Regions from separate parts of the uncultured Planococcus sp. genome, predicted to be linked through region 1. Evidence: riboswitches for the same ligand, from Rfam matches in the RefSeq annotation. Region 1 holds a riboswitch; the other holds the start of a gene.

The links. A riboswitch is a leader RNA that binds a small molecule or an ion and turns the genes downstream of it on or off. The one in region 1 is predicted to bind cyclic di-GMP.
Region 2: another riboswitch for cyclic di-GMP. It lies ahead of Q0785_RS14930 (amidase); the one in region 1 lies ahead of flgB (flagellar basal body rod protein FlgB).

What each region holds. Positions count from the first base shown of each region.
Region 1 covers NZ_CANMXD010000006.1:189,692-196,311, forward strand. Annotated here, with positions in the region: gene fliE (flagellar hook-basal body complex protein FliE) at 1-234, opposite strand, end outside; gene flgC (flagellar basal body rod protein FlgC) at 260-715, opposite strand; gene flgB (flagellar basal body rod protein FlgB) at 721-1,122, opposite strand; cyclic di-GMP riboswitch class I at 1,202-1,288, opposite strand; gene Q0785_RS11165 (flagellar hook-basal body protein) at 1,511-2,347, shown strand; gene Q0785_RS11170 (flagellar hook-basal body protein) at 2,365-3,207, shown strand; gene flgL (flagellar hook-associated protein FlgL) at 3,261-4,142, opposite strand; gene flgK (flagellar hook-associated protein FlgK) at 4,171-5,439, opposite strand; gene Q0785_RS11185 (flagellar protein FlgN) at 5,465-5,950, opposite strand; gene flgM (flagellar biosynthesis anti-sigma factor FlgM) at 5,981-6,250, opposite strand; gene Q0785_RS11195 (TIGR03826 family flagellar region protein) at 6,273-6,620, opposite strand, start outside.
Region 2 covers NZ_CANMXD010000010.1:90,439-97,058, forward strand. Annotated here, with positions in the region: gene Q0785_RS14920 (glycosyltransferase) at 1-400, opposite strand, end outside; gene Q0785_RS14925 (hypothetical protein) at 397-1,443, opposite strand; gene Q0785_RS14930 (amidase) at 1,612-2,481, opposite strand; cyclic di-GMP riboswitch class I at 2,529-2,616, opposite strand; gene mgtE (magnesium transporter) at 2,741-4,099, shown strand; gene Q0785_RS14940 (DUF4395 domain-containing protein) at 4,207-4,620, shown strand; gene Q0785_RS14945 (glutamate-5-semialdehyde dehydrogenase) at 4,981-6,258, opposite strand; gene proB (glutamate 5-kinase) at 6,288-6,620, opposite strand, start outside.

The DNA.
Region 1 (6,620 bases):
CATCTGCAGCGACAAGCTGGCTTTTTGCGAAGCGATCATGACTTCATGTATATCCTGTACTTCTCCTGTCACCAATTGATTGGTCATTTTATCCGATTCGTTTTGTGCTTTGCTCACTTCTTTTAACGCATCTTTGAATATTTCCCCAAACCCTTCTACTTTGTTTTCGGGTTTCATTTTATCGAACAATTGATTTTGGATAAAAGGCGTCTGAATCTGGCTTATTTTTTCCATGGTGCCTCCTTAATGATTTAATGAGTTATTTTCCAATCTCTAAAGCTTTCATAAACATGCTTTTTGAAGCATTCAACGCTGTGACGTTGGCTTCATAGGAGCGGGTTGCGGACATCAAGTCCACCATTTCTTTCAATGGATCGACATTGGATGAACGGACATAGCCATCTTCTCCAGCATCCGGATGTTCTGGATCATAAGCCATCGTGAATGGTGTCTCGTCTTCTCTGATTTCCGAGACTTTAACACCAGAAACAGTTGTATTTCCTTTATTGATCACTGACTGAAGCTGATTGGCAAAAGGTGATGCACCGCTTTGTGACAGTTCTACCGTTTTCCGGCGGTACGGCATCCATTCGCCGTCCACCAATTCGGCGCGGTTGGTATTGGCGTTTGCAATATTGGCAGATACGACGTCCATGCGCAGTCGGTTGGCTGTCAGTCCGGAAGAACTGATATTAAATCCGTTAAACAAACTCATCTTTTTTATCTCCCTCCATTAATAACAGAGCTTAGACTATTGAGTTTCCCATTTACTCGTTCAGTGACAGCGTTGTACCACAACTGGTTTTTTGCTAGTTCAGCCATTTCAACATCCATGTCCACATTATTGCCGTTGTTATTGTATTTAGTGGAGTTGTTTGTCAAAACTTCCGTTTTTGTCATTGATCGTTCATTGCTGAACGACAGGTGTTGCTCGTTTGTTTTATAACTCGAAAGGCTTTGCTGATTCATTGCCGTATCTAAAGCCGCTTGAAAATCGACTTTTTTACTTTTGTAATTAGCCGTGTCCACATTGGCGATATTTGCTGAATGCACTCGTTGCCTTAAAGTTGACGCCGACAGCGCTTGTTCCATCGTTTCAAGGGATTTAGGGAATATACTCATTGATAAACTCCTTTTTTTTACATTTTATTTTAATAAAAATCCACCTTAAAAAAAGGTGGATTTTTATAAATCTACCATTTTTGGTAACCCGGCTGCCATATACACTGTGTAGTTAGGCCCGTGGCTTTGCGTCTTTATCTTTCGAATAAGTTTGCCATTATCACAATGATTTAATCTATTTTATTTTCAAACTCGTCATTTCGTACTATTTTCAAAAATTAATAACAACGTGATAGTATCATGTTTATATAATTTTGTATATTTTTCTTTTAAATGTTTTTTTAATGTTAAATTTTCCATATTAATCTAAAAGTCTCTATTTATATTCCATTTTAAATGTTATGCTACGCGAGAAATAATGAAATAGTTTTTGAGAGGAAGAACTCATATGTTTCGTGGATTATATACTGCTACATCAGGAATGATGGCCAATAATAGGATGCAACAGGTCTTAACCAATAACCTATCAAATGCCAGTACTCCCGGTTTCAAAGAAGATCAAACAGTCATGCGCGCTTTTCCCGATCAGTTGATTAAAGCAATTGAAGCTGGTAAAAAAGGTACAATAGTCCCCCAAAATATTGGGACTTTGACCACGGGTGTATATGCTCAGGAAGGAATTCCTTCTTTTTTGCAAGGACCTTTAAAAGAAACCGGTAATTTGACGGATTTGGTGCTGATGGATGAATTATTGCCTGCAAATCCGGAAACCCAGAAAAAAGGAACTATGGTTTTTGCAGTAGCTGCAGATAATGATGAAGTGCGCTACACGAAAAACGGAACCTTCGCCGTGAATGCCGAAGGGACATTGACAACCAGCGATGGATTCGCAGTCTTGGATGCAAATCAGCAACCGATTCAAGTTGGTTCAACTGACTTCACAGTACAGGATAATGGACAAATTATGTTAGCGGATGGCACACAAGCCGGCCGTCTATGGATTGGCCATACTGAAAATCCGGACCAATTTGTAAAAGAAGGACAGAACCTTTTGCAATGGGCCGGAGATCCGGAAGGCACTCCACAATTCTTTGATAATGTTGCTTTGCTGAATAATACGGAGAGCTTTGTAAAACAAGGATTTATCGAACAATCGAATGTTGACTTGACCCAGACGATGACAGACATGATGACGACTTACCGAGGTTTTGAATCGAACCAAAAAGTGATACAAGCCTATGATCGCAGTATGGAAAAAGCCGTCAATGAAATCGGTCGCGTATAAGGAGGAATTGGTTTTCAGTGAGTATCCAAATGAATACAGCAAGCAATACCATGGCTGAACTGCAAAAAAAGATTGACTTGATCGGCAATAACATTGCCAATGTAAATACCAATGGCTATAAACGCCAAGAAGCGAGTTTTTCTGATGCACTTGTACAATCCATTGAAAAGCAAGTTGGTCAGCAAAACGAAGTTGGACGAACTACACCTTATGGATTGCGCATCGGTGCCGGTGCAATTCTTTCCCAAACTGCAACCCGTAATGAGCAAGGCTCTATTCGACAAACAGATCGCCCGCTCGATTTTGTGATCCAGGGCGATTCCGCATATTTCCGTGTTGCATCAGAAGACAATACCTTTTATACAAAAGAAGGCTCTTTTCAGGTACAACCAATCTTGAATTCAAATCAAGTAAGCCTTGTTACTGCGAACGGAGATGCCGTTCTTGGAGCCAATAATCAGCCGATCACTTTTGATGCTGATTATGATTCCATCCAGTTAAATGGAAATGGGGCTTTGGAAATCTCCTTTAAAGATCCCAATAAACAACCAGTTGAAATCCAATTGGGCATCGCACAAATAAACCGGCCCAATTCTCTCGAAAAAATTGGCGGTAACCGTTTCAGCCTGACGGGTACCGAAGCAGAACAACTCGTCAACGGCAATTTGCAGCTGATTGATTTATCGCAGCAAAATGACGGTTCCATCTCTATTAAGCAAGGCGCTTTGGAAGCCTCCAATGTTGACCTTACCGATGAAATGACTGAATTAATTTCCACCCAGCGATTGTTTCAATCACAAGGAAGAGCCATTTCCTATGCTGATGATATGATGGGCTTGGTCAATACAATAAAAGGATAACGAAAAAAGAGCAGATGCCCCGCGGGCGTCTGCTCTTTCGCAATTTAATTCCTTTATCTTAAAAAGTCCATTAAACTCGGCTGGATTATTTTTGATGATGCAGCGAGGCTTGCTTGGTAGACGCTTTCTTCGCTTGTTAACTTGATGATGGCTTCAGCATAGTCGGTATCCTGCAATGTTGACAGCATGGATTTGAGCTCCAAGTTGCTGTCCAACAAGCGATTCTCCACCGCTTCCAAACGATTTTGGCGACCCCCATTTTCGGCTGTTACCGTCAGAAGCCGTTCAATTCCACCATCGATCTTATCCAAGTCCACTTTTTCATCAGATTTCAAGCTATTCACCATTTCATTCAAAGTCTGAAACAAGTTTGTTTCGTCATTAGCATTCCCAAATAATTTATCTGGCGTGACGCTCGCTTCTATAGTGACGTTATCGCCAATAACAATCGTTTTTGCAGCCACTTCAAAAGTTGTCGTTAGATAAGAATCGGATTTCGGATACGGTGCTTGGTCAGTATTTTTTCCGTTGAACAAAAAGTCTCCATTTACTTTTGTATTAGCGAATTCTCTCACTTGTTCGGTCAATTGTTCAACTTCTGCTGCAATCGCTTTTCTGTCTGAATCGGACAAAGTGTCGGTATTACTTTGAACGCCCAGTTCCCTCACACGCTGCATAACATTGACCATCGCATTAATATTTTGATCGGTTTCTTCCATCCATAATTTCGCTTCGCCAGCATTTCGTTCAAATTGCTGATTGGCAGCTAATGAACTTTTCAAGCTCATCGATTTACTGACACCATTCGGATCGTCCGATGGCCGGTGAAGCAGTTTGCCAGTCGAAACCTGATTATTGACTTTTTCAAAACGGCTCAAGTTTTGATGCATATTTCGTACTGAATTTTGATTGAGCATTTGGTGTGTGACTCTCATTCTGCTTCCCTCCACGTTCCTTCAGTTATCAGACGCCCATCCGGTTTATGATGGTATCTAACATTTGATCCGTCATCGATACTAAGCGAGCTGCCGCATTATAAGAATGCTGGTATTTGATGAGGTTTGCCATTTCTTCATCCAGTGAAACACCAGTCACGGACTGTCTTCGATTTTCTGTTGCCAATAAAGTTGTTTCGTGATTAACAACGGAGTTTACAGCAGCTTGACTTTCAGCGCCCAGTTTGCTGACTAATGAACGAAAATCAGTTTTAGCTGACTGTGAGCCGCTTTCCATTGTTGCAGGAATCTTCGGATTTTCCATACTGTAGTTAACTTTAACAGTTGAAATATCAAATTCAGCTGTATTACCTGTAAATAATTGGCCATCCTTACCGCCTGCCGCCGACATGCCGTTTGCCGAAACAAAACTTTCAACAACTGCATTCATTTCCTGATGGTATTTATCAGCGATTTGCAGCGACTGGCTGAGACCGGCAAGCTTGCCTCCGTATATTTCATTTTCTCCAGTGCCGACTTTGTAATCAATTTCATTTACTTGGGTTCCTGTAACCAATGCTGCATCTGTCGACTTTAACTTGATGCTGTAAGAGCCATCTGCTTTTTCTTCGACTTTGACTGACATCAGCTTCGACAGTTCTTCAACCGCAGCATCGCGTTTGTCGCGCAAATCGTTTGCTTGGCTGCCACTGCGGACAATACTGCTATTTAAATCGGCTATTTGCTTCAAGTAAGCATTGGCTTCTGCGACTGTCGACTGCGATTGTTGAACCAAATCGCTTTTTAAATTTTCCATTGAAGCATTCATCGATTGAGCAACTTCTACAAAAGCTTGAGCACGCTCTTTAACGACGGCCTGTGCTGATAAACTTGTAGGTTCATTTCCAAGGTCCTGCCAAGCATTCCATAACTGATCCATGGCTGAGTTTAAGCCCGTATCGCTAGGTTCGTTAATTACCGTCTCAAGCCGATCCAAAGTCGCCTGTTTTGCTTCCCACTGACTTAAGGTTCCTGATTGATCGCGATGCTGCTGATCAAGGAATTGATCTCTTACACGTGTAATCGAGTCAAGGTTGACACCCGTTCCCAACTGTCCGGAGTTTGCTCCGCTATTCGTCCAAATATCAACAGATGCTGACGCACTGGCGTTTACTTGTTGCCGCGAATAGCCTTTTGTATTGACATTGGCGATGTTTTGTCCAGTTGTAGCAATGCTTGCCTGCCCAACGGATAACCCACGCTTCCCTAACTCTAGACCGTGAAAAGATGAGACCATTATTTCCCCTGCTTTCTAAAAGTTCTTAAGCTCTTGTATCGAAAAAGCCCTGATTATTTGTCTGCGCTTTTTGCTGTCCGACTGGTGACTGATAATTAAAATGCTGTTGCTTCGACTTCGTTACTTGGGTAATCATATGTTGAACAAAGCTCATCGAGTCTTCAAGGATTTTTTCATTAACCTTGTTTTTTGCCTGCAACTCAGTCAAAAGCATTTGTAAAGTTTTCAATTGGGAGTGAAGCTCTTTTTTTACTTTTTCATCTGAAATCTGTTCAGTAAATTCACTGAACGTCAGGCCAGGATGTTCATTGAGGACATCTGCCATTAACTGCTGGCGCTCGTCCTCCAGTTCGCCCAATTGTTTAATAAGCTTGGACTCTTCTTTCACCAACTCAGTTAGTTCATCCACTTTACGTTCAATTAACACAGTTTGTTTCCGTTCAGCATAGCGAATCAACTGTTTCTGCAGACTGATCAATTCGTCCAGCGTCGTGACGACTAAATCCAGCATCCGACACCCTCCTCTTTTAAGAGCTTCATTCTACTTATCAAACCAGAATTGATGGACTTTATCAGCTACCTTATCAACGTCGACTTGGTATTCACCCGCTGCGACCTGGGCTTTCAAAAGCTTTATCTTTTCCTGTCTTTCGATATCCGCTGTTCCATTTTTTTCAAACATGGCTTTTGCCTGATTTGAAATTTGCAGTTCGTCTTCTTTTTGTATCGGTCTCGCCTTCGCTGCGGGAGTAACCTGCAGCTTTTGATAAGCTTGTATAAAGGAAGAACCGTTTGTTTTGTCGATATTCATTCCTTCACCGCCCTAACTTTTTTTATTTTCTTAGCTTCCAATATTGTGCGTTTGCAGAAACGCTTACAGGGTTCCTAGCCATTTGCTCTCTAAACTGATCTGCTTGAAGTGATTTGTTGAGCTCTGTTGAAAATTTATTGGCACATTCGGTACATAAACTCTCTCTTTTTATTACCTTACCACACTGTGAACACGGGTAACCCAGATTCGGATAATCTGCTGCATACAGACGCCCATCGCGAATAAATTCTTTAATCCGCTTTTTCGAAACCTCAACGGCTTCACTGACTTCAGCAATCGTCGCCCCGCGGTTCTCTTCGGCTTTCAAAAACTCTGCTACGAGTTTAAATTGCTGCTCGATATCCTTGTA
Region 2 (6,620 bases), on a different contig from region 1:
AAGCACGTTTGATCTCTCCGGTTTTAAAGTAGGTCCGGATCGCCAGTTCAATCGGTTCCATCCCAAATTGGGCAAGTACTTTTTCACTGGTCCTATCCGTTGACCCATCGTTGACCACAATGATTTCATATTGGGGATAATTCAAATTCAGTAAGGAACGAACTGTGCTGACCACGCCAGCTTCTTCGTTATAGGCGGGAACCAGAATGGAAATAGGATATGTGTCTTTATTGATCGACATTTCCTCAATTTGCTCCTGGCGGTTCAATTTTTTCTCTTTGCTGATTTTCGGGCTGGCGACCAGAAACAAGATCAAATAAGTCGCACCGGCCGCCAGCATATAAGCGATTATTGCCCAGGAAATAATTTCGATGATTACTGTGATGCCAGTTCCACTCATACGGAGATTCCTCCTTCACGTGTCAGCATATGTCTGGCAATATCTCTGGCGTATGCATCCGCATGATCAGCCGCTACCTGTTCAAGCACCTTATTGCCGCCTTCAAAGAATTTGAGGTTTTCAGCTCCTGCAAAACGGACCCACCATATATTGTCCGCCAGCAAGTAAACCAAATTGGGTTTGTACTGATCAAAATGGCAGGCTCCTGTCAGCTTAGCCGCGTACATCCGCTCTTGCCAGTGTGCTGAATCGAAGAAGTCGGAAAGAATAGCAGGATTCACCATTTTTTTGTAATGGCACAAGCTGCTCATCGCCTTCAAGCGGACTTCTTTACGCTCATCCTGTAATTTTTTTTCGACAAACGGGAAGAGCATGTCAATCTGATGCTCTCCGCTGAAACTGATGAAGGCGTAAAGCATATTTTCTGAGATATCCTCTTTTAACTGCATCCGCTCCAGCGTCATTTCGAGTAAATCCTTATCCAGACGGTAGAGCAATTCCTTGATCATCCCGAACGACAGGTCTTTACTTTCAATCGCGGCATCCATCAACCGCACTTCCTGCAAAGTGGCACAAGCACGGATGCATTGGCGAAATTCTTCATCCCTTTTGCTGATTTTCTTGAAATGCTGATAAATGTCTTCCTTTAAGGAAAAAAGCCGGAAATCTTCGATGAAATACAACGCATTGATGCGCTCTGCCCATTGGCCTTTTTTCAGCATATGACGATAATATTCCGTTAAATGCTTTTCTGCCAATCTATGGATACGTGCTTTCTGTTCGCCCTGAAAACCTTCGGATGCAAATTCATCAAGCATGGTTTCCATCAATTTGAACCGGTTTTTCTTCGCAGCAGGCAAACCAGGCTCAGTTTCATGCGAACCTTCTATATACTGCCGGAATTGAGGCTTTAACGTCTCCATTGTTTCTTTTATGCTGTGTTCAACAGCCAAGTTTTTCATTTTCCAGGCGATCAGCAAAGCCAAAATCAGGAGTTGAATCCCCAATAAGCTGAAAACAACCGATATAAATACCTCTATCATTCATCAAATCTCCTTTTTGAAGTGCTTTCAGCAGTTTTTATATAAAAATTTCTAAATAATATTCATAATTGATAATTTATGGATATTGTAACACATCCATACTATTTAACTATAAGAAAAAGCAGCCTGGTTCAGCCGAATCGGCCAACCTTGCTGCTTTTCATCCCTTTATGGAGCCATCGCCTTCCAACTGTCCACGTGATGGATCGCAATACCGCCAAACCCTTTTACCCCAGTATAATGGGCGGATACTTTGGCCAACTCGACTTTCATGAAAGTTTCTCCTTCTTCATAGAAAGAGATGGAATCTCCTTCATCAGTCTTGTCGGTTTCAACTCCCACCACTACGGGTTTCCCGTACTTTACTCCATAAGCAATTTCGTTTTTCACCAGTTCTGTAATCATGGCTGCTGAATCCCGATAAGCCATGAGGGTAACGCTGTGCGTGTTGGCAATCACCCATTCAGCGAGCACACCTTTGCCGTAGGTATTTTTATAGGAAATTTCATCGAACCAGAAAGGCAGATCCACTTCAATCGGCAAGTTCAGCGCAGCTGTGCTGGATTTTGCTTTTGTCAGCAAAGCTTGATAAGACTTAACGGTTGCTGCACGGTTTGTATTCCAGCCGCTGTAAAGATACGGTTCAACATCCAAGTGAACGCCCGAAAATCTTTGGGCCGGCCCAGAATCCCGCTGATAAAGCGATAACCAGGACATCAACTGATCCTGCTGTACAAAACCTTTCGGTGCCACCCAGTCAGGTGCCCCATCCAATGCGTAAATAGCCATTCCTGCTGATCGCGCTTTTTCAATAAAGCTCTGATAACTACTGGCCGGAATATCGGCATCGATCTGCACATAGACTTTGTTTACATCTTTACTCTCCAGAAAAGCCAGTGTTCCCGCTTCATCATTGTAGATCATCCAAGGATTCCATAACCAAGTCGCTTTGGTTTCCACCTCAGTCGCCTGTGCTTCAATCCCATGTTGCGTCAGCATAAACAACAGCCATACACCTGCTATCATCAGTTTTTTCATTTTCCCATATCCTCTCGTTCTGATAGCCGTGGCTCACAGAACGAGGCCGAGGCAACCTGACAACCCTGCGTTTTTCAACGGGTAGGCTCATGGCTTTGCGTCCTTCCCTTTCAGTGAAGTTTGCCTTTTCCAGATTTTCATTATTATATGTCAAATAATTCAAATGCGCCATCTTTTTTTAACTCTTTCCAAAATGACGATTTAGCGCAATAATCAACAATAGGATTTCTGAATTTCCTGTACAGAAGGAGTGAACCCCATGTCTACAGCATTATTCGAAGATGAAATCACCCTGGCGCTGATCAAGACCATGAAAGAGGGAAAAATAATGGAGTTCCAGGACATTCTGGATGAGCTCCAGCCCTACGATATGGCGATCCAATACCGGCACCTGCCGGACAAGCACCGCAATAAATTCCTGCTTTATTTGACGATCCGCCAATTGACGGAATTGATGCAGGAACTTTCCAAAAATGAACAAATCGATATTCTTCATAAATTGGGTCTCGAAAAGTCGTCCCAGGTCCTTGATCGCATGGACAACGACGATTTGGCCCTGCTATTGGCCGATTTGGAACCGGAACGCATTGAAGAACTATTATCGCAGATCAATCAGGACGATTCACAATTTGTTAAAAGCACGATGACTTACCCACCTGAAACGGCAGGCCGCTTGATGAATAACCGATATGTTTGGATTCCACGCCATTACACGATCCGTGAAGCGGTCGATAAGATTAAGCTGTTTGCCGATTTGGCGGAATACCTAAACTATCTTTATGTCGTAGATGAGGATAAGAAGCTGGTCGGCGTCGTTTCCTATAAGGACCTGATCCTCGGAAACCTTGACGATAAAATTGAAGAAGTCATGTACAATCGCGTCGTCAAAGCCGATGTCTTGACCGACCAGGAAGATGCCGCACAATTGATCAGCCGTTATGATTTTGTCACGCTGCCGATTGTTGAAAAGGATGACAAGCTGGTTGGTGTCATCACTGTTGATGACATTATCGATGTCGTTATGCAGGAAGCGAATGAAGATATTGAAAAACTATCAGCTTCAGGAAAGTCGATCGACTTCAATACGCCAGCTTTGGTTGCTGCCTATCGCCGCCTGCCCTGGCTGATCCTTCTATTGTTTATCGGGCTATTTTCCGGCGGTATCATCAGCCGTTTTGAAGAAACGCTGCAGACGGTTGTCGCTTTAACTTTCTTTATGCCGATGATTGCCGGCATGACAGGGAATACGGGAACGCAATCCCTGTCTGTAGTGGTCCGTGGACTGGCTTCACAAAAGTTGAATACCAAGCAGACCATCAACCTGATCTTTAGGGAATTATGGGTCGGCATCATCATCGGCGCTATCTGCTCCGTGCTTATTTTGCTGATTGCTTATGTGTGGCAGGGTAATTTCGTATTGGGCATTGTGGTCGGCGGCTCGCTGTTGATGACCTTAATCATCGGAACTTTGGCTGGAACCATCATTCCTCTTGTCCTGTACAGATTCAATATCGATCCGGCTGTGGCATCCGGTCCTTTAATCACGACAATCAACGATATCCTGTCTTTGCTGATTTATTTTGGTATGGCTACTTTATTCATTTCTCAACTGCTTTAAAGGGCATCGCTCCTCCTCACGTGCTTAAAGTTCCTTTTCTCAAGCAATTATCTTTATCCTAAGTAAGTTACTAGGTATAATAAGTCTTAATTGAAGGAGGCGAGCCCGTGACTATTCCGAAACCCCTTGTACAGACCAATCAGGCTTTTATCGTCATTACCGTATTAACGGCACTTCTGCTCCACCCGGCCATTCTGCTATTGCCGTTTGCTGTCGGCGTTTATACACTGATCACCAAGAAAAACCCGGTGATTCAATTCAGCCGCCGCTTTTTGAAAAAACCGATGGCGAGCTATCAGCAGGAAGATAAAGATCAGCAGCTTTTCAATCAATGGATAGCAACGATCTGCTTAGGGCTGTCACTTCTTTTCTTCTCTGTGGGCATTCCACTGGCCGCCTATGCTTTCGCCATCATGGTCATTGTCGCAGCAGGCGTGGCGCTCATGGGGTATTGCATCGGCTGCACCATCCGCTATCGCTATATGATGTGGAAACACAATCGAACAAAAGCACAGGTATAAAACGAAACCTAAAATAAAACCGCTGGAGAAAAATCAATGATTTTTCTCCAGCGGTTTTGCTTTGTATGTGATTCCCCCTAGGTAACAGCGACTTTTAGGAGATTGTGAAAAGTCTTTTGGATTTTTTTTGAAAAGAAAAATTGTTTTATTCCATTAATAGAGCTTACTGTCCAAGTTGAGTGAAATACTGTCCAAACTCGGCACAATACTGTCCGCAAGCTAAAATGCTTCCGGAATGAGGGAGTCGCGCTCATGAACTATCTATTGCCTTGGATATATGATGTGGAAGCACAATCGAACAGCATAAGAAAAAGACCGGAAGCGATGAGCTTCCGGTCTTTTTTGTCTATCATAAATTTCTTATTTTACTTGGCCATTGCCGCGGACGATGTATTTTGTCGAAGTTAAAGCAGGCAGTCCCATAGGTCCGCGCGCGTGGAGCTTCTGTGTACTGATGCCGATCTCGGCACCAAAACCAAATTCAAAACCGTCCGTAAAACGGGTAGAGGCGTTATGGTAAACCGCGGCTGCATCAATTTCCATAAAGAATTGATCGACATTTGCGGAATTGGACGAAATGATGGCTTCCGAATGTTTGGTTCCGTAAGTGTTGATATGCTGAACCGCTTCAGTTACATCATCAACAATTTTCATAGACACTTCCAGTCCCAGGTATTCTGTTCCCCAATCCGCTTCTTCTGCAGGTATGACATTAGGAGAGAGTTTTTGCGCGACCTCATCTCCATGGATTTCCACCTGATTTTCCTGCAATGCTGCCATCAATTCCGGCAAATGCTGTTCCGCCCAGTTTTTATGGACCAGAATGCTTTCACAGGAATTACAGACTGAAGGCCGCTGTGTTTTGGCATTCAGCGCAATTTCGATGGCCATTTTGACATCTGCTGTCTCATCGATATAGATATGGCAATTGCCTGCACCAGTTTCCAATACTGGGACCGTAGAGTTTTGGACCACTGTTTGAATCAGCTTAGCGCCTCCGCGAGGAATCAGCACATCCAGGTATTGGTTCAACTTGAACATATGGGAAGCCGCTTCCCTGCTTGTATCCTCCAGCAATTGAACGGACTCAACCGGCAAATCACTTTTTTCAAGCGCACGGTGGATAACAGAAACAATGGCTTTATTGGAATGGATTGCTGTAGAACTGCCGCGCAGGACCACCGCATTCCCGGTTTTCAGGCATAAACTGGAGGCGTCAACCGTGACATTGGGACGCGCTTCGTAGATCATGCCGACAACACCTAATGGCACACGGATTTTCGACATCGTTAAACCGTTGGGCCGCTCCCATTTCTCGAGCACCTCACCGACAGGATCCGTGAGTTTCGTCAATTGAATCAAAGCATCGGCTATATCTGCTAACCGCACTTGATCCAGTTTCAAACGGTCCACCAAAGAGTCACTCATTCCATTTTGGCGTCCCGCTTCAATGTCTTTCTTGTTTTCTTCCAGAATATAAGCCTGCTCTTCAAGTAGTTGAGCTGAAATTAAACGAAGCGCGTTATTTTTTTGCTTGGTCGTCGACTTCGCCAATACTGCGGAAGCCTGTTTCGCCTGTTTCGCTTTCTGGACTAGTTCACTTTTCTCGATTTGCTGTTCTTGAAGAAGTTCGGTCATTCATGATACCCCTTTCGGTTTTGCGTTAATCAAACACCCATTTTTGTTTTTACGCCAATATAGGTCCCATCACCTTTGCCCCGGAAAATATCGACCAGTTTTTCACTGCCTGTTCCAGAACCGATGAACACTTGAACACCTAAAGCCAAGGCCGTACGTGCTGCTTCGAGTTTTGACTTCATGCCGCCTGTTCCGACATCAGAACCCACAGAAGATGTGGCTTCTATTAATTCATTAGGGATTGTATCAAGATGAAGGTATTTATGAGCTTGAGGATTGGTTCTTGGATTGTCCTGATAAATGCCGTTGATGTCTGTTAAAATCATAAGGAAATCTGCGTGGACGAGCCCGCTTACCAATGC